4 regions of the Pantoea jilinensis genome follow, and region 3 is predicted to be linked to each of the others. Evidence: predicted binding sites of a transcription regulator. Region 3 holds the regulator's gene; each other region holds the start of a gene.
The links. The regulator CRP, encoded in region 3, controls carbon source genes, mostly activating them, when cyclic AMP is high. The targets are predictions, from matches to a motif close to ATGTGANNNNNNTCACAT.

Region 1 (5,645 bases), 1.5 Mb from region 3:
TGTCCCCTGCTCAATGACCGTATGGGCATTGTCCCAGTATTGTGGATTGCGTTTCAGGACGATTTTTTCATTGACGACCCACTCGTCCAGCGTATAAGCGCCGTTACCAATGTAATGACCCGGACGCGTCCAGGCTTCACCCCACTGCTTAATGGCCGGTTCATAAACCGGCTTCATCGCGGTAAGCGCCAGCATCGCGACCAGGTAAGGCACTGGTTCACTCAGGGTAATCTGCAGACGATGGGCATCCAGCGCTTTCACACCCAGTTGATCAGGTGACGCTTTACCGGCAAGGATGGCATCGATATTGGCAAAATGGGCTGCCTGCGGATAGCTTGAATAAGGCGACGCCGTTTTCGGGTCCACCAGGCGACGCCAGCTGTAGACGAAATCATTCGCGGTCACCGGCTCACCATTGCTCCACTTTGCATCACCCCGCAGATTAAAAATCCAGACGGTAGGTTGCGGATTCTCCCAGCTTTTGGCGACGCCTGGCACGACCTGACCGCTGTTGTCAGTATTGACCAGTCCGTCCAGCAGATTTTGAATAATATTGGACTCCGGCACGCCTTCAGTTTTATGCGGATCCAGTGAAGAGACTTCGCTTCCGTTATTAATCACCATCTGCTGTTGCGCAGCCAGTGCCGTTCCCGGCGGAACGGTGGCGGCATAGGCCGGTGAAAACGCCAGTAACAGAACACCTGCGAGTGAGGACCGCTTTTGCTGCAAGTTCTTTATCCCAATCATCCGAAACGCCAACCTTATTTAAGTATCCCGATAGGCTTAAGCAAAAAGCGTTCTCACTTTGGGCTTTCAGAGAAAAAATTCACGTTAAGCCAAAAATTATCAGAAGGCGTTAAGGGGCGCCAAAGCAAAATAACGAAAATGTTAACTAATTCTCTTTTATCATGAGATGTCACGAAGCGGAAGTGTTAATTTTCGTTCTGAAAATTTCATATCAATATGAAAAATAGGCGTTTTAGCCGGAAAGCTCTTTGCGAAGCAGGATCAGGTGACAAATTGTGCCTGTTTTGGCATTCATACTGATAAATCCGGCTTCAGCATGATGAAATTCAGGCTTACCGTAATATTGTGGCGGATTATGAGGCAGAGTTAAAAGTGCAGAGGAGAATATCGTGTGAAAATAGTGACATTATTTCCCACGAAAAAGTCTGTGAGCAAACACGCAGTAATGAAATTTATAATCGTGCCTCTATTTTAAGTATCGCGAATAATTGCATCGTAATAGTGCAATGAAAGGCCATTTTGCACCATCACGGATCATTACTTCATTTCATTGCCTGAAATAAGTGAGGGTTTAATTCAGCAGACCGGGAAAAATAGACTTCATACCGGTTACAACAAATTCAATGCCCAGTGCCATCAGTAACAAACCCATGATACGGGTAATGACGTTGATGCCGGTCTGGCCGAGAATACGCACCATTAATGGTGCAGCCCTGAACAGTAACCAGCAACAGAAGGCAAAGATAGCGATTGCCAGGGTAAAACCCATCAGGTTCAGCCAGCTGTGATAACGGGTACTCCAGACGATTGTCGAGCTGATAGCACCTGGCCCCGCCATCAGTGGCAGCGCCAGAGGCACAACGCCCACGCTTTCACGGATCGCCGTTTCTGACTTTTCCTGCTTGTTCTGCTTATCCTCACCCAGCTTGCCGCTGATCATCGACATCGCAATGGTGACGACCAAAATCCCACCCGCAATGCGGAAAGAGTCAATCGAAATACCGAACACATGCAGAATCGCATCGCCCAGAAAAAGTGACGTCCAGAGAATGATGGCCACCGCAAGATTAGCGGTAAGGTTAGTTTTATTACGCTCAGCCACGCCCTGATATCGGGTCATGCTGATGAACACCGGAATAATGCCCACTGGATTGACCAGCGCAAAGAGCCCGACAAAAAATTTTATATAGCCTGATAAATCTAACAGCGCAGGGTTCACGACTTTAACTCCGTACCACAGGGGGGAAACGCGCCTAATGTATGTGAAAACAGACCCGTACACCAGATGCTGAGCCAGCTATTTATATAGATGAATGAACGCTCCTTTAGCGCTTTACACCAGAGATTAAAAAGTGACTGGATTTAGACGCTACCAGGCTGACTGCCAGCATGTGAAAGTCCATTTGAGCTGATAAAGGATCAGCCCCGTGCTGAAAGGTGTCAGCCTGCGGTTAAATTGATCTGCATCAAAATTGACCTACCCCAAACCAGGTAATATTTTCACAACGGAAGTATTAGCGGCATCAATGAAAACGTCTTCACAGACAACGCAAGACTTATTCAGTAAGCAGTTGAAAATCCTGTCATTACATCCTGATACAGCGCATTTTTTGAGCATGGCTATACTCAGGGCGCAGGATTGTTTACTAAAAAAGTTTAACTTCCTTCAGGAGAACACCATGGCCGTAACCAATGTCGCTGAACTCAATGCACTGGTTGAACGTGTAAAAAAAGCCCAGCGTGAATATGCCAATTTTTCTCAGGAACAGGTCGACGCCATATTTCGTGCCGCCGCCCTCGCTGCCGCAGATGCCCGCATCCCCCTTGCTAAGATGGCTGTTGCCGAATCCGGTATGGGCATCGTCGAAGACAAAGTCATTAAAAACCATTTTGCTTCAGAATATATCTACAACGCCTATAAAGATGAAAAGACCTGCGGTGTGTTAGCCACCGACGATACTTTCGGCACCATCACCATCGCCGAGCCGATTGGCCTGATTTGCGGTATCGTCCCGACTACTAATCCAACTTCAACCGCCATTTTCAAAGCCTTAATCAGCCTCAAAACCCGTAACGGTATCATTTTCTCGCCACATCCACGTGCCAAAGACGCGACGAATAAAGCGGCAGATATCGTCCTGCAGGCCGCGATTGCCGCCGGTGCGCCTAAAGACATTATCGGCTGGATCGACGCCCCATCTGTTGAGCTGTCAAACCAGCTGATGCATCACCCCGATATCAACCTGATTCTCGCCACTGGTGGACCGGGAATGGTGAAAGCGGCTTACAGCTCCGGCAAACCGGCAATTGGTGTGGGTGCCGGTAATACGCCGGTGGTGATTGATGAAACCGCCGATGTGAAACGTGCCGTTGCGTCAATTCTGATGTCGAAAACGTTTGATAACGGCGTGATCTGCGCCTCAGAACAATCGGTAATCGTGGTTGATTCGGTCTATGACGCAGTGCGTGAACGTTTTGCCAGCCATGGTGGTTACATGCTGCAGGGCGCCGAGCTGAGTGCAGTTCAGAATATCATCCTTAAAAACGGCGGCCTCAATGCGGCCATCGTGGGTCAACCGGCATTTAAAATTGCGGAGATGGCCGGGCTAACCGTACCAGCAGACACGAAAATTTTGATTGGTGAAGTGAAACTCGTGGATGAATCTGAACCTTTTGCCCATGAAAAACTCTCCCCAACGCTGGCGATGTATCGGGCGAAAGATTTCCAGGATGCGGTTAATAAAGCGGAGAAACTGGTCGCGATGGGCGGTATCGGTCACACCTCCTGCCTTTATACCGACCAGGACAACCAGACTGAGCGCGTGCACTACTTCGGCGACAAAATGAAAACTGCGCGTATTCTGATCAACACGCCGGCTTCACAGGGCGGTATCGGTGACCTCTACAACTTTAAACTGGCCCCCTCTCTGACGCTGGGTTGTGGTTCATGGGGCGGTAACTCTATTTCAGAAAACGTCGGTCCAAAACACCTGATTAATACCAAAACTGTCGCCAAGCGAGCTGAGAATATGTTGTGGCATAAACTTCCTAAATCCATCTACTTCCGTCGGGGTTCACTGCCTATTGCGCTGGAAGAAGTGGCAACGGATGGCGCGAAACGTGCCTTTATTGTCACTGACCGTTTCCTGTTCAACAACGGCTATGCCGACCAGGTCACCCGCGTGCTGAAATCACACGGCATCGAAACCGAAGTCTTCTTCGAAGTTGAAGCTGACCCGACGCTGAGCATCGTGCGTAAAGGTGCCGAGCAGATGAACAGCTTCAAGCCTGATGTCATCATCGCACTGGGTGGTGGTTCCCCGATGGATGCCGCGAAAATCATGTGGGTGATGTACGAACATCCGGAAACCCACTTCGAAGAGCTGGCGTTACGTTTCATGGATATCCGTAAACGTATCTACAAATTCCCGAAAATGGGCGTAAAAGCACGGATGGTGGCCATCACCACGACCTCCGGGACCGGTTCAGAAGTCACACCGTTCGCCGTGGTGACCGATGACGCGACAGGTCAGAAATATCCACTCGCTGACTATGCATTGACCCCGGATATGGCGATTGTCGATGCTAACCTGGTGATGGATATGCCGCGTTCACTCTGCGCCTTTGGTGGTCTGGATGCAGTGACCCACTCGCTGGAAGCCTACGTTTCTGTGCTGGCAAATGAGTACTCTGATGGGCAGGCACTGCAGGCACTGAAACTGTTAAAAGAGAATCTGCCAGCCAGTTATGCTGAAGGCGCGAAAAATCCGGTTGCGCGTGAACGTGTCCACAACGCTGCTACTATCGCCGGCATTGCGTTCGCCAACGCCTTCCTTGGGGTCTGTCACTCAATGGCGCACAAACTGGGTTCAGAATTCCATATCCCTCACGGCCTGGCTAATGCGCTGTTAATCTCGAACGTTATTCGCTACAACGCCAATGACAACCCGACTAAACAGACCGCTTTCAGCCAGTATGATCGTCCGCAGGCCCGTCGTCGCTACGCTGAAATTGCGGACCATTTAGGTTTGAGCGCGCCGGGCGACCGCACTGCGCAAAAAATCGAGAAGTTACTGGCATGGCTGGATGAGATTAAAACTGAACTGGGTATCCCGACCTCCATCCGTGAAGCGGGTGTGCAGGAAGCGGACTTCCTGGCAAAAGTCGACAAACTGGCCGATGATGCCTTTGATGACCAGTGTACCGGTGCTAACCCACGTTATCCGCTGATTGCTGAGCTGAAACAGATTATGCTCGACACTTTCTATGGTCGTGAATTTGTTGAACCGTTCTCAAGCGTCGCTCAGGCGGTTGCTCAGCAGCCGGTTAAAGGAATCAAGGCTGATAAGAAGGCGAAAAAGGTCTGATAATGACCCGCTGACACTGTGATAAGAAAACCCGCCACGGCGGGTTTTTTATTACCTGAAAAGAGGGTTACGGCAGCGGAGTCTGTGCACCATGAATCGCCTGTAACGAGCCCTGCTCTATCGCCTGTTTATAGTGCTTACGACAGACGGAGATATAACTTTCGTTACCGCCAATCACGACCTGCTCACCTTCACTGAACGGTTTACCTTCACTATCCAGTCGCAGCACCATGCTGGCCTTGCGGCCGCAGTGACAGATAGTTTTAAGCTCAACCAGCTTATCAGCCCATGCCAGCAGATACTGACTGCCCACAAACAGTTCACCCCGGAAATCAGTTCGCAAGCCATAACAGAGCACAGGGATGTCCAGATCGTCCACGACATCAGAGAGCGCTTTGACCTGTTCCCGGGTCAGGAACTGACTCTCATCAACTAACACGCAGTGAATAGGCTGCACAGCATGTTCAGCAGCAATTTCACTGTAAAGTGCAGTCTCTGCATTGTAGAGCACAGCGGGAGACGAAAGTCCGA
Region 2 (5,645 bases), 740 kb from region 3:
CCAGCTGTGCCCGCGAGGGCAGTCGCAATGCGGCGGTACCAAAGGCCGCCGTCCCCTGCTCGGCCAGAATCAGGTCGCCGGGTTGCAGAAATCCCTGCATGGCCTGCCAGAAGGCGTGCTGACTGATCACCGCCGTGAGTTCTGCTGGCTGCGCGGCGGGGATTGCAGCGGCAGGCTGCCACTGCTGACCATAACGTTCAAACAGCGGTTGCAGTTCACTGAGTGCATCCGCCATCGACAACGGCGCAAAACGTTCATTACCCACGCTGGCACTGAAGGGCTGCAGATCGATCAGTCGCTCGGTGGCAAACTGCTGTGTAAAACCTGCCGTAATGGTGTCGGTAAAACGGACACCGACGCAAATTGCTGCATCCACCTGTTCAATCTGTTCACACACCTGCCCTGCACTGGCCGCGCCGGCATAGGTACCGACATAACCTGGCTGCTGCTCATCCAGTACGCCTTTGCCCATCAGCAGACTGGCGCAGGGAATCGCGCTCTGTTCGCGCAGCGCGGCCAGCGCAGATTGCTGCTGCCAGCGCAGCGCCAGAAAATCTGCCAGCAGTGAAACACGCTGTGCCGGTGCCAGTAAACGTTCTGCCGCGGCCCTGAAAGCGCGACGCGCGTCAGCCGATGCGGGCTGATGGGTGTTCAGCGGCTGTGCAGGTGGCTGTACAGCCATGGCTGCCACGTCCACTGCCAGCGACAGATAGCCGGGACGACGGGCCTGCAGCGCACTGATAATCACCCGATCAATCTCAGCCGTGGCATTGTCGGCAGTCAGCAGTGCGGTTGCCACACTGACCTCGGCAGCCATGCGAATAAAATGCTGGAAATCACCATCGCCCAGCGAGTGATGCACGCAGTCACCCTGCAACTGCGCCTGCGTGGCTGGCGCACCCACAATATGAATCACCGGCAGATACTCAGCATAACTGCCCGCAGTGCCATTAATCGCGCTGAGCTCGCCAACACCAAACGTCGTTAACAGTGCCCCCGCGCCGTTGCAGCGCGCATAACCGTCCGCCGCATAGGCTGCGTTGAGTTCATTAGCGCAGCCCACCCAGCTGATTTCAGGATGGGCGATAACGCGGTCCAGGAATTGCAGGTTGTAGTCGCCCGGCACACCAAACAGATGCTTGATACCAATCTCCTGCAGACGGGTCAGCAGGTAATCTCCGACAGTGAATGTGGACATTGCGCGTTCCTTTCAGGGAAGAGTCGGGTTAAGTATCTGACAGAGGATAAAATTAGCGAGGAGAGTAGCTATTTTAACCAGCCGCAATGCCTGGCAAGACGACGTTACGCTGGCGGAATATTCTGTAAAATCGCGAACTGCTGCGCGCTGTCACTAAGTGTAACCGTATACACTGATAGACTTTTGGCACATATTCCCGTTTTTGCTCAGGAGCGCTAAATGTCCTCTTTCCCCCATCCCGATCGCTATCAACAGATGGAATATCGCCGCAGCGGCCGCAGCGGCATCAGACTGCCTGCAGTTTCGCTGGGACTTTGGCACAACTTTGGTGACAGCACGCGGGTCGATAACAGCCGTGAGTTGCTACGTCATGCATTTGACCTCGGCATCACCCACTTCGACTTAGCGAATAACTACGGCCCGCCTCCGGGCTCGGCGGAAGAGAATTTTGGTCGTATTCTGCGGGAAGATTTTCGTGCCCATCGTGATGAGCTGATAATCTCCACCAAAGCGGGCTATACCATGTGGCAGGGGCCTTATGGAGACTGGGGGTCGCGTAAATATCTGATTGCCAGTCTGGATCAAAGCCTTAAACGCATGGGGCTGGAATATGTCGATATTTTCTATCACCACCGTCCCGATCCGGAAACCCCGCTGGAAGAGACGATGCGCGCGCTCGATCATGTGGTACGCCAGGGCAAAGCGCTTTACGTAGCTCTTTCTAACTATCCGGCTGAACGGGCTGCCCAGGCGATTGCTATCCTGCGCGATCTCGGCACCCCCTGCCTGATTCACCAGCCGCGTTATTCGATGTTTGAACGTACCCCTGAGCAGGGATTGATTCAGACGCTGGGCGATGCGGGCGTTGGCTGTATCGCTTTCTCTCCCCTGGCAGGCGGTGTGCTCACCGATCGCTATCTGCAGGGCATTCCGGAAGATTCGCGTGCGGCCAGCGGCAGCAAATTCCTGAGCGAAAGCCAGCTGACCGAAGAGAAGATGGAAAAAGTCCGCAGGCTGAATGTCATCGCACAGCAACGTGAGCAGAAACTGGCGCAGATGGCGCTGGCGTGGGTATTGCGCGATGATCGCGTCACGTCAGTGCTGATTGGGGCCAGTAAAACGGCGCAGATTGATGACGCGGTGGCCATGCTCGCCCTTCGTCAGTTCAGCGACACCGAATTAGCGGCCATTGACGCGGCTCTGATGTAAGCATTCACCGCCCGGCGCAGGTCGGGCGTTTTTTTTCACCAGAATAATCTCAATCCCCCTTCTCTCCCCAATTTCCTCACAATTTTCCGACACAATGATGCGGTAACAACAGTAATACGCAGGCATAATCACTGCGCCGCAACAGCATCAGCCTGTTGATGAGGAGAATATAATGAAAAGAGCTCTAATTTTTGCTGCCCTGCTGGCGCTGTTTTCGCCGCTGGCCTATCACACAGCCGAGGCGTCCAGTGCCTCTATTTCTCTGGCCCCTGGCGTCACCCTGAATCTGGGCGATCGCGATAATCGTGGTAATTACTGGGATGGCGGTCGCTGGCGTGAACCCCGCTGGTGGAATGACCGCTATACCTACAACGAACGCCGCTGGTGGCGACACGAAGAGTGGCGTCGTCAGCAGCAGTGGGAGCGTGAACGCCGCTGGCAGGAGCGCGACCGCGAGCGCCGCTGGGATCATCAGTATCGCCGCGATCGCGACTGGGATCATCATGACCGCCGTGGTCCAGGTCCTGGCCCGCATGGTTTTGGGCCCCACGGACCCGGTGGACCCGGTCCGCATGGCCACGATCGTCACTAACAAAAAACGCCCGGCATAGCCGGGCGTTTTTTGTTTCCAGAAACCCTTACAGTCCCAGCGCTTCACCCACCAGCAGGTAAAGATTGAGCGCAATCACCAGCAGCACGATCAGTCGCCCGGTGTTCTGCATCAGACGCGAGTTCACCATATCATCGCCCATCAGCTCGCGGTTGCCGGTAAAGGAGAGCAGCGGAATCAGCGCCAGCGCGATACCGAAACTCAGCAGCACCTGACTCATCACCAGCACCTTTGTTGGGTCCCAGCCTGCCCAGATGACAATAAACGAGGGCAACATGGTGACAGTTCGACGCACCCAAAGTGGAATGTGGAAACGGATAAAGCCCTGCATTACCACCTGCCCCGCCAGCGTACCGACCACTGTTGAGGAGAGTCCCGCGGCCACCAGGCTCAGACCAAATACCGTTGCGGCAGCCTGACCTAACAGCGGTTGCAGCGTCAGATAGGCCTGATCGAGCTCTGCAATTTTGCTGTGACCACTAAAATGAAACGCCGCTGCCGCAGTTGCCATCATCGCCAGGTTTACAAATCCGGCGATGGTCATGGCAATCGCCACATCCAGTTTAGTTGAGGAGTAACGCTGACCTTTGCTGTCCTCACTTTTGCCCTGCGTCAGCGCAGAGTGCAGATAAATCACATGCGGCATGATGGTCGCCCCAAGCACACCTGCTGCCAGGAACACGGCATCCGACGTCGGTAACGCGGGCAGCGCCATGCCGACCACCAGCTCTTTAATATTGGGCTGGGAGAAGAAAAGTTCGACAATATAGGCCGCCGCCACAAATAACAGCAGTCCACCAATCACCAGCTCCAGCGGCTTCTGTCCGCGACTCTGTAACATCAGTATCAGGAAGGTGGCGATGCCCGTCAGCACCGCGCCCTGCATCAATGAAATGCCGAGCAGCAGTTTGAACCCCAGTGCGGCACCGATAAACTCCGCCAGATCGGTGGCCATCGCGATAATTTCCGCCTGCACCCAGTAAAACCAGACGGCAGGCCGGGGAAAGCGATCGCGGATGTGTTCGGCAAGATTTTTGCCGGTGGCGATACCCAGCTTGGCAGACATGAGCTGAATCAGCATGGCCATGATATTGGCCCACACCACCACCCACAGCAATTTGTAGCCGTAAGCAGCGCCTGCCTGAATGTTGGTCGCAAAGTTGCCCGGATCGATATAGCCAATAGCGGCGATAAAGGCGGGCCCCAGCAGTGCGAGTTTGACTTTTCTGACTCCGCGAGCAGCGCGCTCGGCGGTACGACTCTCAAGCATATCCGGTACCCTGTCTGAACATTTGCCTGCCCCGGCAGCTTAGGGGTTAGCATGTGCAAGTGAAATTCGTTTATTGTTATCGGTGTAATAGATGCTGCTATAAAGTATAGCCATTGCTATACATTACAGTAAAGGAAGTGAGTGCTAAAAATGTGAGCAACGGTGTCACTTTACGCTCTGTGTAAAATTCAGACAATAATTATGTGGTTATCTGGGTTGAACGATTTTTAAACAGGGCGTGATCTCTGGAACTTTTCTGGAAAATATAGCGATAGCGAATACTTATAATGTGGTTCAGATCTCGTTTTTAAGTAACGCGTTACATAGAATACGCAACAAAATACAACCCTCCTCAAATTTGGAGCAACTATGTCCCATATTTTGCAATTTCTTTTAGCACTGGTGGTGGTCGGGATACTCTCCTTGCTGGTGAGTCACGATCGTAAAAGCATTCGCATTCGCTACATTATACAGCTACTGGTGATTGAAATTGTGCTCGCCTGGTTCTTCCTGAACTCAGAAGCGGGACTGGGTTTCGTCAAAGGCTTCGCCGGCTTCTTTGATCATCTGCTGAAGTATGCGGCCCAGGGAACAAACTTTGTCTTCGGTAACATGAATGACAAAGGCCTGGCGTTCTTCTTCCTCAACGTATTGTGTCCAATCGTCTTTATCTCTGCGCTGATCGGTATTCTGCAGCATTTCCGTATCCTGCCGTGGGTTATTCGCGGTATCGGTACTGTGCTGTCGAAAGTCAATGGCATGGGAAAACTGGAATCTTTCAACGCCGTGAGTTCTCTGATACTGGGACAGTCAGAAAACTTCATTGCCTATAAAGATATCCTGGGCAAGATGTCACAGCGCCGCATGTACACCATGGCCGCGACGGCGATGTCGACCGTTTCGATGTCTATTGTCGGTGCCTATATGACCATGCTGCAGCCAAAGTATGTGGTCGCCGCACTCGTGCTCAACATGTTCAGCACCTTTATCGTGCTGTCATTGATCAACCCTTACCGCGTTGAGAACGAAGACGATCTGCAGTTGCAGGATCTGCATAAAGGTCAAAGCTTCTTCGAGATGCTGGGCGAATATATCCTGGCCGGTTTTAAGGTCGCGATTATCGTTGCCGCGATGCTGATTGGTTTTATCGCGCTGATTTCAGGTCTGAATGCGCTGTTTGATCTGATCTTCGGCATCAGCTTCCAGGGCGTGCTTGGCTATGTCTTCTATCCGTTTGCCTGGGTGATGGGTGTGCCGTCGGGTGAGGCGTTGCAGGTCGGCAGTATTATGGCGACCAAGCTGGTATCGAATGAATTTGTTGCCATGATGGATCTGCAGAAAATTGCAGGCCAGTTGTC
Region 3 (5,645 bases):
TCCAGCGCGCCAAGCTGTTTGTCCATCGCAAAGCGATCGGGTAGCTGATGATAAAGGATGTTATCCGCCAGCACCCGTAGCCGGGCCGAAATGGTTTTGGCATTCCAGCGGATCACCGCTTCGGCATGGCTCTGTTCGACCAGCTTCTGCACCTCTTCCGGCCGATGCAGACTAACCGAGATGTGTTCCTGCAGATCCAGCGCCACCTGAAAGGCGCGCGTCAGCCGCTTATGGCTGTGATCGCGGCTTGCCGACAGCATGTGCATCTGCTGATAGCAGGTGTTAATCAGATCGACCACTTTCTGCTGACGCGCCAGCAGCGGCGGCAGTGCCTTTTCCGGGTCGGTCAGCTGCGTCAGCAGGGTGTATTTGGCGTCGCAGTAGTTAGCCAGCTCGCGGTAGATCAGGCTGAGGCTTTCGCGCATCGGCTGCTCTTTCCACAGCCAGAACCAGAACCAGTTAAACAGCCCATACCAGAGCGTGCCGCCGATGTAGAGCAGCGGGGTAACATAGATGGGCATGCGGCCAATGAGGCTCAGGGTAAAAATGGCGGCGATAAGCGTGCCGGGCAGCAGACGACCATGCAGCGGGCTGATCTCACCCGTCACGCCGAGCAGCAGGGGCATGGCGAACAGGATGAGCGGCAGCGGAATGGCATGCAGGGTGAGCCACTGAATCAGGAAGCTGCCGAGGGCAAACAGGCTGCCACCCACAATCAGGCGTTTGAAAAAGCGTTTATGCGGGGTATCCAGACCGGCAATATTGCAGCAGGCAGGCACTAACGAGAACAGCAGACCTTTTTGCAGGTCGCCAGCCAGCCAGCCCAGCGCGACGGGCAGACAAAGCACCAGCGTTTGCCGCAAGGCGTAGTTGACTTCAGGATGGTAAATAATTCGACGCCACATCGGCCCAACACAAACAATAACGGCGTGATGTTGCCATCACGCCGTGGGTGACAGGAATTAGCGGGTGCCGTAAACGACGATGGTTTTGCCGTGTGCGGAGATCAGGTTCTGATCTTCCAGCATCTTCAAAATACGGCCCACGGTTTCGCGTGAACAACCCACAATCTGGCCAATTTCCTGACGAGTGATTTTAATTTGCATGCCGTCGGGATGCGTCATGGCATCTGGCTGCTTCGCCAGGTTGAGCAGGGTCTGTGCAATGCGTCCGGTGACGTCGAGGAAAGCGAGGTTACCCACTTTTTCAGACGTGACCTGCAGGCGACGCGCCATCTGCGAGGAGAGTCGCATCAGGATGTCGGGATTAACCTGAATCAGCTGACGGAATTTCTTGTAAGAAATCTCCGCCACTTCGCACGCGCTTTTCGCACGTACCCAGGCGCTGCGCTCCTGGCCTTCTTCGAACAGGCCAAGCTCACCAATGAAATCGCCCTGATTCAGGTAGGAAAGAATCATCTCTTTGCCTTCTTCATCTTTAATCAGAACCGCGACGGAACCTTTCACGATGTAGTAAAGCGTTTCTGCTTTTTCACCTTGGTGAATCAGCGTACTTTTGGATGGATACTTGTGAATATGGCAATGGGACAGGAACCATTCGAGTGTAGGGTCTGTTTGCGGTTTGCCGAGAACCATTCGCTATTATCCTCTGTTGTAATCGTGCCCAAAATACAGGGGGCAGTTTTCCCTGTCAGGCGGTGAAAGCTTCAAGCGTTTCCCTTTCAGGAAATTATTCGGGCCGCATCAGGCGCAGTGCGCATCATTCTTCCCGGCTTCGCCATCGGGTGACGAAAAATATTTTCAGCACTGTTTGTAGCACAGCTTTTGCCGACTGTCTTGTGTTGTCTCGCTTCAGCTACAGGCGGATTTCTCTGGATTGCTGTTTACCAGGCGAAAGCGTACTCTGGCGACAAAACAGCGTATTCCGGAGCAAAAATCATGCAGGCAAGAGTGAAGTGGGTAGAAGGACTGACATTCCTCGGAGAATCCTCATCCGGCCATCAGATACTGATGGATGGAAATTCGGGCGATAAAGCGCCCAGCCCAATGGAGATGGTGCTGATGGCGGCCGGCGGATGCAGCGCGATTGACGTGGTATCAATTCTGCAAAAAGGCCGTAACGATGTGGCTGATTGTGAAGTAAAACTGACCTCAGAACGTCGTGAAGAGGCGCCGCGAATCTTTACGCACATCAACCTGCATTTTATCGTGAGTGGTAAAGCGCTCCAGGATAAAGCGGTCTCACGCGCGGTGGATCTTTCTGCTGAAAAATATTGTTCGGTGGCCATCATGCTGGGTAAAGGCGTGACGATTACGCATAGCTATGAAGTGATTGAGCTGTAACAGGCTGAAGGGCATTTTAAAGTCGCGGGCCAATTCGGAGTCGGTCTGGTGTCGTGCCGTTCCTGCATAGAGAGTCCGCTTTAAGACTATGCCCGCGCTATTACGCACCTCATCCCTGAGGTGCGCCCATACCGGGCCAACGCTTTGCGTTGTTTAAAAACGCTCCCGGCGTTTTTGTCCCAGTCGCGGGACGCTTTCCTCTTCTGACCCTGTTCCCGGCGTGTTGAGCTTAGGTGTTGCTGTAAGATTCTTTGTCACCAGGTTTTTTCAGTGGCGACCTTTCTGAAAACGGATGTGGTTGCCGGACGTGAAGCGAAGGGAGCATATGCCTGTAGCAAAGCATAGCGGGCCAGGGATGGCCCGCGCTGAGCCTGCCAGGGATGGCGGTTTTGCGTCTTTGCGAAAGGTGTATGCTCCCTGAAGCCAGCTCAGCAGTAAGCCTTTCCCCGCAGAAATGCCAGTTTTACATCTTTGCGAAAGGCCTCTGCTCTCTGCGTTTTTTTTGCTGACCTCTTACTCTATCCGCTTACCTTCCATCAGCCGCTTCACCAGCGGACCCATGATCAGCTCCATCGCCAGACCCATTTTGCCGCCGGGCACGACCAGCGTATTGATGTGCGAGATAAACGAACCCTGCAGCATCGCCAGCAGGTAGGGGAAGTCGATATCTTCCAGCGCCTGGAAATGAATCACCACAAGGCTCTCATCCAGTGACGGAATGGCGCGGGCAGCGAACGGGTTTGAGGTGTCGACGGTCGGGACGCGCTGAAAGTTGATGTGGGTGCGCGAGAACTGTGGCGTGATGAAATTGATGTAATCTTCCATCGAACGCACCACGGAATCCATCACTGCTTCGCGTGAATGACCGCGCTCGCCGGTGTCGCGCACCAGCTTCTGAATCCACTCCAGGTTAACAATGGGCACAACGCCCACCAGCAAATCAACCTGTTCCGCCACGTTATGCTGCGCCGTCACCACGCCGCCGTGCAGTCCTTCATAGAACAGAATGTCAGTGTTCTGCGGCAGCGGCTGCCAGGGCGTAAAGGTGCCGGGCACCTGATTCCACGGTACGGCTTCATCGTAGGTGTGCAGATATTTACGCGACTGGCCCTGTCCGCTTTGACCATACTCTTTAAAGCTCTGCTCCAGCAGACCAAAGTCATTGGCTTCCGGGCCAAAGTAGCTGACGTGACGTCCTAAATCGCGCGCCTTACGAATCGCCATATCCATTTCAGGGCGGGTAAAGCGGTGAAAGCTGTCGCCTTCAAGCTCAGCAGCATGAAGATCGAGCTGCTGAAAGATTTTACGAAACGCGAGGCTGGTGGTGGTGGTTCCTGCACCGCTGGAACCGGTCACCGCGATAATGGGATGACGTGCAGACATAGAAAAGCTCCCTGTGAGGTCGGGCGATGAGCATTGTTATCATGAAATGATGCCGGGTGCATCAGCCACGAAATTCTTTGCGCGGCATGATATTGACCGATTCATGCAGTTCCGACCACACCAGCACCACTTCACCGGTTTCCAGCTGGCGTCGCACATCAGCTACCTTGTCCAGGAGGCTGCGTTCCTGCTCGCCATAGTCTGTGCCTTCACGCAGCACAAAGGTTTCAATCAGATTTTCAAGGGTCTCAGGTGAGACCTGTTGCCAGGGAATAATCACAAGATCAGTTATCCAGAAAAGGGGCGATCCACTGCGGGATGCGCTGTTCCAGCCACATTTCAGGCTGGCGTAGCGTTCCGCCGACAAAACCGACGTGGCCGCCGTAGGGTGTCAGTTGATAAGTAATAGTGGCAGATAATTGGCTGCTGTGCGGGATCACCTCATCACTCATAAAGGGATCGTCTTTGGCGTGGATAATCAGCAGCGGTTTCTCTGTGTGTTTCAGCCAGGGCATGGCGCTGGCACGATGATAGTAATCTGCTGCATCGACAAAACCGTGGGCGCGGGCTGTAATCGCATCATCAAAATCGCGCAGTCGCCGCATCGCTTTGAGCTGTGCCAGATTAACCGGCAGGGTGTCCGGCCAGGCATGCAGTTTGCGGCGGGCATTTTTCTTGAGCTGCGCCAGCAGGTAGTACTGATAGAAGCGCGAGAAGCCGCGTTCCAGTTTCACGCTGCACGGTTCCAGCAGCAGCGGGGCGGAGACAATCACGGCGGCATCTACCTCCGCTGCGGCACCCTGCTGGCCGAGCAGGCAGCCCAGCATGTTGCCGCCCAGCGAGAAACCCACGGCGGCGGTAGGCACATGACCCCAGCGGGTGCGCAGCCAGCGCAGGAAGAAGCGGGCATCTTCAGTTTCGCCGGAGTGATAGATGCGGTTCAGCCGGTTAGGTTCGCCGCTGCAGCCGCGAAAATGCATCACTACTGCCAGCCAGCCGCGTGCGCGGCAGATCGCCATCAGGCCATGAATATAGGGACTCTGAAAGCTGCCCTCCAGTCCATGAAACAGCACCACGCGCGGTTTATGCTGCGCCAGCTGCGGATCTTCGCTCCAGGCGAGATCGACGAAATCGCCATCGGGCAGATCGAGACGCTGCCAGTGAGGAGCGAAGGTGATACGGCGACGTAACAGGCGCGGCAGCATCGTCTGCAGATGCGCGTTACGCAGCGTGTCAGGTGGTCTGAACTGCTCGTTTTCCGGGCCGGTAAATTTCATGTGGTAAAAGCTTGTCTGTTCCATATCACACTGTTAGCTTCGATAAGTTTTTTATTGCAGGGTAAGGAGTACCCGATTGCCATGGAACTGAGTCTTTTCTTATCAATGTTGGGATTTCTGTGGGTCGCGGCCATTACGCCAGGCCCCAATAATATGTTACTCACCGCCTCGGGCGCTAATTTTGGCTTTCTGCGCACGATTCCGCTGATGATCGGCATCATGATCGGCATGCAGGTGATGCTGCTGATGGTGGCCTTTGGCGTAGGCGGTTTGATCCTGCTCTATCCCTCGCTGCATCTGATGCTGAAAATCGCCGGTAGCCTCTATCTGCTCTGGCTGGCGTGGAAGATAGCCACCGCCAGCTATGCAAAGCTGGAAACTGACCAGGCACCGGATGCGCCAATGCCGTTCTGGCAGGGCGGGCTGCTACAGCTGATCAACCCCAAAGCCTGGCTGATGGCGCTGGGCGCGGTCGCCAGCTTCAGTCTGGCCGGTGATGCGTATCGTCATTCCGTGATGGCCATAAGCGTCGGTATGTTTCTGGTTAATCTGGTGTCGGGCGTCATCTGGATGGGATTTGGCGCGATGATTGGTCGCATTCTGCGCAGTCGCCGCGCCTGGAGAATATTTAACCTCGCCATGGGGCTGCTGACCGCTGCCTGCGTGCTATTAATCTGGCACT
Region 4 (5,645 bases), 780 kb from region 3:
GGCCTTTGAGCATGCTTTACAGCTGGCCCCCAACGATCTGGCGCTCAAACAGGATTATGCAGAGGTTCTGACGCGATCTTCTGACCCGCAGGATAACCGGCAGGCGTCACTGCTGCTGCAATCATTGCTGAAAGCCGATCCGCACAACCTGCGGACGCTGAGCCTGCTGGCGTTTAATGCTTACGGACAGCAGCAATACGATCAGGCTATCGACGCATGGCAGACGCTTTTAGCTCTGTTGCCTGCCGATGACAAGCGGCACGCGATGATCGCCCGCAGCATTGAAAAGGCCAGAAGTGAGGCAGGGCAGCAGAGTCGTCAGCTGGCGCTGACCGTGACGCTGACACCTGAGGCAGAAAAAATGTTACCGCCAGACGGAGTGTTGTATATTTCGGTTTCTGACGGGGATTCACCCGTGCCGGTGGCGGTTAAGCGGATGCCGCTGAGTCATTTCCCGCTGACGCTGACGCTGGATGACAGTAACGCCATGATGCCAGATCGCCTGCTTTCGGCGCAGCATCAGGTCGCAGTAAGGGTGCGCGTTTCACGCGATGGCAGCGCCAATCCGCAGCCGGGTGACTGGCTGGGGCTGAGCGCCGTAACGCCCTGGGATGGGCATCAGTCCATCGCGGTAGAGATCAATAAGCAGCTTCCCTGAACGTAAAAATTGATAATGTTAACAATGATGCGTGCCATTGCCTGCTGCCTCTGGCACAAAGTCAGCTATGCTCATCGGGTAAGCCGATTCGACTCCGGGCTGTGACCTGAACGATGGGTAGACCTTTTTCATCCGCACAGGGAGATTGGAATGAATTATCGCCTGACCAGCCTGGCTGTGGCCAGCGTCCTTCTGGTGGGTTGTGCCAGTTCAAAGCCCGCGAATAGCGATCCTGCCGGGCGCAGCGATCCATTCGAAGGCTTTAACCGCACGATGTTTAACTTTAACTACAATGTGCTGGATCCGTATGTGTTACGTCCGGTCGCTGTCGCCTGGCGCGATTATGTGCCGGTTCCGGCACGTACCGGCCTGAGCAATTTCCTTGGCAACCTGGAAGAACCTGCCAGCATGGTCAACGCCATCCTGGTGGGTGACGGGCGCGATGCGGGTATTCACTTTACCCGTTTCTTCCTGAACAGCGTTCTGGGCCTGGGCGGTTTCATTGACGTTGCCGGTAAAGCGAACCCGGAACTGGCGCGTGAAGAGCCGCACCGTTTCGGTACTACGCTGGGTCATTACGGCGTTGGCTATGGTCCTTACGTTGAACTGCCTGCCTATGGCAGCTTTACGGTTCGTCAGGATGGCGGCGACTACGTTGATACCCTCTATCCGATTCTTGGCTGGCTGACCTGGCCGATGTCGATCGGTAAATGGACGCTTGAAGGGATCGAGACCCGTGCGCAGCTGCTGGATTCCGATGCGATCCTGAAACAGCAGAGCGATCCTTACGCCTTTATTCGTAACGCTTACTTCCAGCGTCACGACTTCCTGGCGCGCGGTGGCAAGCTCAAGCCGGAAGACAACCCTAACGCAGCCGCGATTCAGGATGACCTGAAGGATATCGACGCGCAGTAAGTGCAGGATCCCCTGCCTGCGTGTCGCTGTGTTTTTCTGCAGAGCGCACAGCAGCTGAAGTGATGGGAGCATACGCCCGGAACAAAGCATCGCGGGCCATGGATAAAAACGCCGGGAGCGTTTTTAAACAACGCAAAGCGTTGGCCCGGCAGCGGGCGCATCTCAGGGATGAGGTGCGTAATCGCCCACGCTGAGCAGTCAGGTATGGCGGGTTTTGCGTCTTTGCAAAGGGCGCATGCTCCCTGAGCCAGCCAGCGACCCGCCGCCACAAAAAAGGGCGACTCACCAGAGTCGCCCTTTTTGATCGTGCTATTTCATCAGAACTTGTAGTTAAAGTTCGCGCCGTAAAGCCAGGCCTTACCTTCAGAGGTAAAGGTATAAGGACCTTCTTTCACCGTCACTTTCTGTCCGTGCATATAAGAGATGCCTAAATCAACAGAGGCATTATCGTTAAAGGCATAAGAGGTACCGGCACTTAGCCACAAACGATCCTGGTCCGGAATAGAGATAGAACGCTTATCTGCTGGCACCGGGCTGTCATCAAACGCAATACCGGTACGGAAAGTCCAGTTCTTGTCGTAGGAATAGGTCGTGCCCAGCGCAATGCGGTACGCATCGTGGAAGCTTTCATCTTTATAGAACAGCGTCTGGCCGTTTGAACCGGTCGCTTTCAGCTCCTGGAACTGACTCCAGCTGGTGTACGCCAGGCTGTAGTGAACCGCCCACTGCGGTGCCACTTTATGCCAGCCCGACACTTCCCACATTTCCGGCAGATTCAGGGTTAATGCGCCCGGAACGGTCGTGCCGTTGGTGCCATCAGGAACACCGGTCACGGTCGGATCATTAAACGCATTCAGCCGTGATGAGAGGTTGCTCTTGTAATCGCCATCGAAATCAATTTTAACTTCTGAACGGTAGGTAAAGCCGAAGCGGTTATTTTCATCCACTTCATACAGGACACCGGCATTCCAGCCGTAGCCCCACTTATCGCCTTTCAGATGGGCCACCTGGGTATCAGCCGGAATACCCAGCCTCGCGCCTGATTCACCTGCATAGCGTTCAATTTTGGCTTTGGCGTAAACCGCATCAAAACCCACACCCACACTAAAATGATCATTCAGACGATAGGCGGTGCTGAGATTGAAATTGCCGGTCATCAGGTCGGTTTTACCCCCGTAACCGCCTGCGGTGTAGCCATTATTAAACTCTGTGGCTAAGCCATAATTTGACGTTGCAGATGCGCCAATCCACCACTGATCGTTAATAGGCTGAACGTAATGAATATTGGGGATCCACTGATTCGGGGCAATATTATTGGCATCCAGGCTGCGTCCGCTGGGACTGCGACCACTGATGTTGACATCTGGCGCAATATAAACCGCACCGAGTGAAAATTCAGGACGATCCATTAATGCCATCGTCGCCGGGTTACGGCTGGCTGACGCCGCCGTATCGCCCATTGCCCCTTCGCCTGAATATGCGCGACCTAAACCAATCGTAGAGAATTCATTTAACTGAAATCCAGCTGCGTAAACGTGTGAAGAGACAAGCGCCACTGCAGCCGCCACGGCTGACTTTGCAAACAGGTTTTTATGGTTCATGACCACAACCTCATGTGAATTATTATTTAACGCTATAACGTCGCGTAACAAAGGACGGCGGATTGTAGGGACTGATGTAAAGCGCACATATCAGACCAGTGCGGAGAGTATAGGTCCGACCTGTGTGCATGTTGCAATATTGTTTTTCAAATATTTCAGAATTGATCGCTTAAAATTCGATCTGCTTAACAAAACAGCCCCAATTCTGCACAGCATACCGATTCCAGTTTGTTCTGGATCAATTTTTATTGTGATATTCGTCACTTAGGGCCATACGCGTGGCGCATTTTTGGGCAAGCAGGTAAAATTTCGGTCATAAAATCGCGCAAACCGCCAGAATGCTGGTCAGGAGAATGAAATGACTGATGCCATTAAAAAATGCAGTGCGACCGAAACCGCAGCCTGTTGCTGTGTTGATGTGGGCACAGTGATGGATAACACCGATTGCACTGCAAGCTGGTCAGAATGGTTTGCTCAGCGTGCCGATGCGGAAGCGAAATTAGCGCAACTTACCCAGCGCGCGCGTGAGGTTGAATCAGAACCCTGTGTGATTGAATCGCGCTTCAGCGAAGTAAATCAGGGCGTACAGCTCGATGTCGATTTCACCTTCAGCTGCCAGGCTGAAACCCTGATTTTTCAGCTCGGTTTGCGTTAAATCTCTAAGCGCCGCGTACATGCGGCGTTTTTCATTTTCGTGTTTCCCTTCGCACTTTTTCCTTTCCGATATTGGCGGCTCACCCGCTTGTGGTTAACACTGATCAGGTCAGACCTCTTCAGGCAATGATGCCACAGTCCCAGCCACAGGTGAGAATAATGAGCAAAGCGCAGCCGCTGCTGACGCGTGATGGTGAACGCATCGCAATAACCCATGGGTTACGCACCCCTTTCCTGCGCCAGGCGACCGGCTTTCATGGCATTCCCGCCATTGAACTGGGACGTATGGTGGTCAGCGAATTAATGGCGCGCAGTGAACTTCCCGCTGAAGTGATAGAGCAACTGGTCTTTGGCCAGGTCGTGCAGATGCCGGAAGCGCCGAACATTGCGCGGGAAATTGTTTTAAGCAGCGGGCTGAATGTACATACCGACGCTTACAGTGTCAGCCGTGCCTGCGCCACCAGTTTTCAGGCGGTAGCGAATGTGGCAGAAAGTCTGATGGCGGGCACCATCTCTGCGGGCATCGCGGGTGGGGCTGACTCCTCTTCAGTGCTGCCAATCGGTGTCAGTAAAACGCTGGCGCGTGCGCTGGTGGATCTCAATAAAGCCCGCAGCGCCGGGCAGAAACTGCAGATCCTGCGACGTCTGCGCCCACGCGATCTGCTGCCGGTGCCACCCGCAGTGGCGGAGTATTCCACCGGCCTGCGCATGGGCGACACAGCCGAACAGATGGCGAAGAGTCACGGCATTACCCGTGAAGCACAGGATGCGCTGGCACTGCGATCCCATCAGCATGCCGCCCGAGCCTGGCAATCCGGGGTACTGAATCAGGAAGTGATGGCCGCTTTTGTGCCGCCGTGGAAAACCGCTATCGATCAGGACAATAACGTCCGTATGAATGCCAAAGCGGAGGATTACGCCCGACTGCGTCCGGCATTTGATCGCCAGCACGGTAGTGTTACTGCGGCCAACAGTACGCCACTCACCGACGGCGCGGCCGCGGTGATTCTGATGCGCGAGGGCCGCGCCCGCGAGCTGGGTATCAGACCGCTGGGTTATCTGCGCAGCTACGCTTTTTCCGCTATCGGGGTGCAGCAGGATATGCTGCTGGGTCCGGCGTACGCTTCACCACTGGCCCTGGATCGCGCTGGCGTGACCCTGGCCGATCTGACGCTGATCGATATGCATGAAGCGTTTGCCGCCCAGACGCTGAGCAACCTGCAGATGTTTCGCGATGAGCGCTTTGCCCGTGAGGTACTGAATCGTCCGCATGCGCTGGGCGAAGTGAATGAAGAGCGCTTTAACGTGCTGGGCGGTTCAATCGCCTATGGTCATCCTTTCGCCGCCACGGGCGCGCGCATGATTACCCAGACGCTGAACGAATTACGCCGCCGGGGTGGCGGGTTAGGACTGGTCACTGCCTGTGCAGCAGGTGGTCTGGGTGCGGCAATGGTTCTGGAGGCCGAATAATGGAGCAGAATGCGTTTCATCTGAAGATGCGACTGGATCACGTCGGCATCATCACGATTGATGTCCCTGATGAGAAAATGAACACCCTGAAAGCGGAATTTGCCGGGCAGATCACCGCGATTATTGCGGAGGCGCGGCGCGATCCAAAGCTGGCTGGCCTGGTGCTGATTTCCGGCAAGCCGGATAACTTCATTGCGGGTGCGGACATCAGCATGATCGACCGCTGCAAGAGCGAACAGGAAGCTGAAGCGCTGGCAAAACAGGGCCAGGAAGTGATGGCTGCGCTCGACGCGCTGCCGTTCCCGGTGGTTGCAGCCATCCACGGTGCCTGCCTCGGCGGCGGACTG

Region 1: adhE (bifunctional acetaldehyde-CoA/alcohol dehydrogenase) is a predicted target of CRP. The motif match lies at 2,202-2,219, and genes of this name have one in related genera.
Region 2: KTJ90_RS05525 (NupC/NupG family nucleoside CNT transporter) is a predicted target of CRP. The motif match lies at 4,575-4,592, and genes of this name have one in related genera.
Region 4: KTJ90_RS05730 (YfcZ/YiiS family protein) is a predicted target of CRP. The motif match lies at 3,423-3,440, and genes of this name have one in related genera.

What each region holds. Positions count from the first base shown of each region.
Region 1 is NZ_CP077746.1:1,888,755-1,894,399, reverse strand. It holds gene KTJ90_RS08915 (ABC transporter substrate-binding protein) at 1-747, opposite strand, end outside; gene KTJ90_RS08910 (YchE family NAAT transporter) at 1,319-1,966, opposite strand; gene adhE (bifunctional acetaldehyde-CoA/alcohol dehydrogenase) at 2,427-5,114, shown strand; gene tdk (thymidine kinase) at 5,182-5,645, opposite strand, start outside.
Region 2 is NZ_CP077746.1:1,162,836-1,168,480, reverse strand. It holds gene ipdC (indolepyruvate decarboxylase) at 1-1,198, opposite strand, end outside; gene mgrA (L-glyceraldehyde 3-phosphate reductase) at 1,418-2,407, shown strand; gene KTJ90_RS05535 (DUF2502 domain-containing protein) at 2,580-2,999, shown strand; gene KTJ90_RS05530 (divalent metal cation transporter) at 3,046-4,287, opposite strand; gene KTJ90_RS05525 (NupC/NupG family nucleoside CNT transporter) at 4,657-5,645, shown strand, end outside.
Region 3 is NZ_CP077746.1:420,744-426,388, forward strand. It holds gene KTJ90_RS01920 (YccS/YhfK family putative transporter) at 1-905, opposite strand, end outside; gene crp (cAMP-activated global transcriptional regulator CRP) at 963-1,595, opposite strand; gene KTJ90_RS01930 (OsmC family protein) at 1,899-2,303, shown strand; gene KTJ90_RS01935 (phosphoribulokinase) at 2,817-3,686, opposite strand; gene KTJ90_RS01940 (YheU family protein) at 3,748-3,966, opposite strand; gene KTJ90_RS01945 (hydrolase) at 3,971-4,987, opposite strand; gene KTJ90_RS01950 (LysE family translocator) at 5,045-5,645, shown strand, end outside.
Region 4 is NZ_CP077746.1:1,197,444-1,203,088, forward strand. It holds gene ccmI (c-type cytochrome biogenesis protein CcmI) at 1-658, shown strand, start outside; gene mlaA (phospholipid-binding lipoprotein MlaA) at 809-1,573, shown strand; gene fadL (long-chain fatty acid transporter FadL) at 1,891-3,174, opposite strand; gene KTJ90_RS05730 (YfcZ/YiiS family protein) at 3,533-3,829, shown strand; gene fadI (acetyl-CoA C-acyltransferase FadI) at 3,988-5,298, shown strand; gene fadJ (fatty acid oxidation complex subunit alpha FadJ) at 5,298-5,645, shown strand, end outside.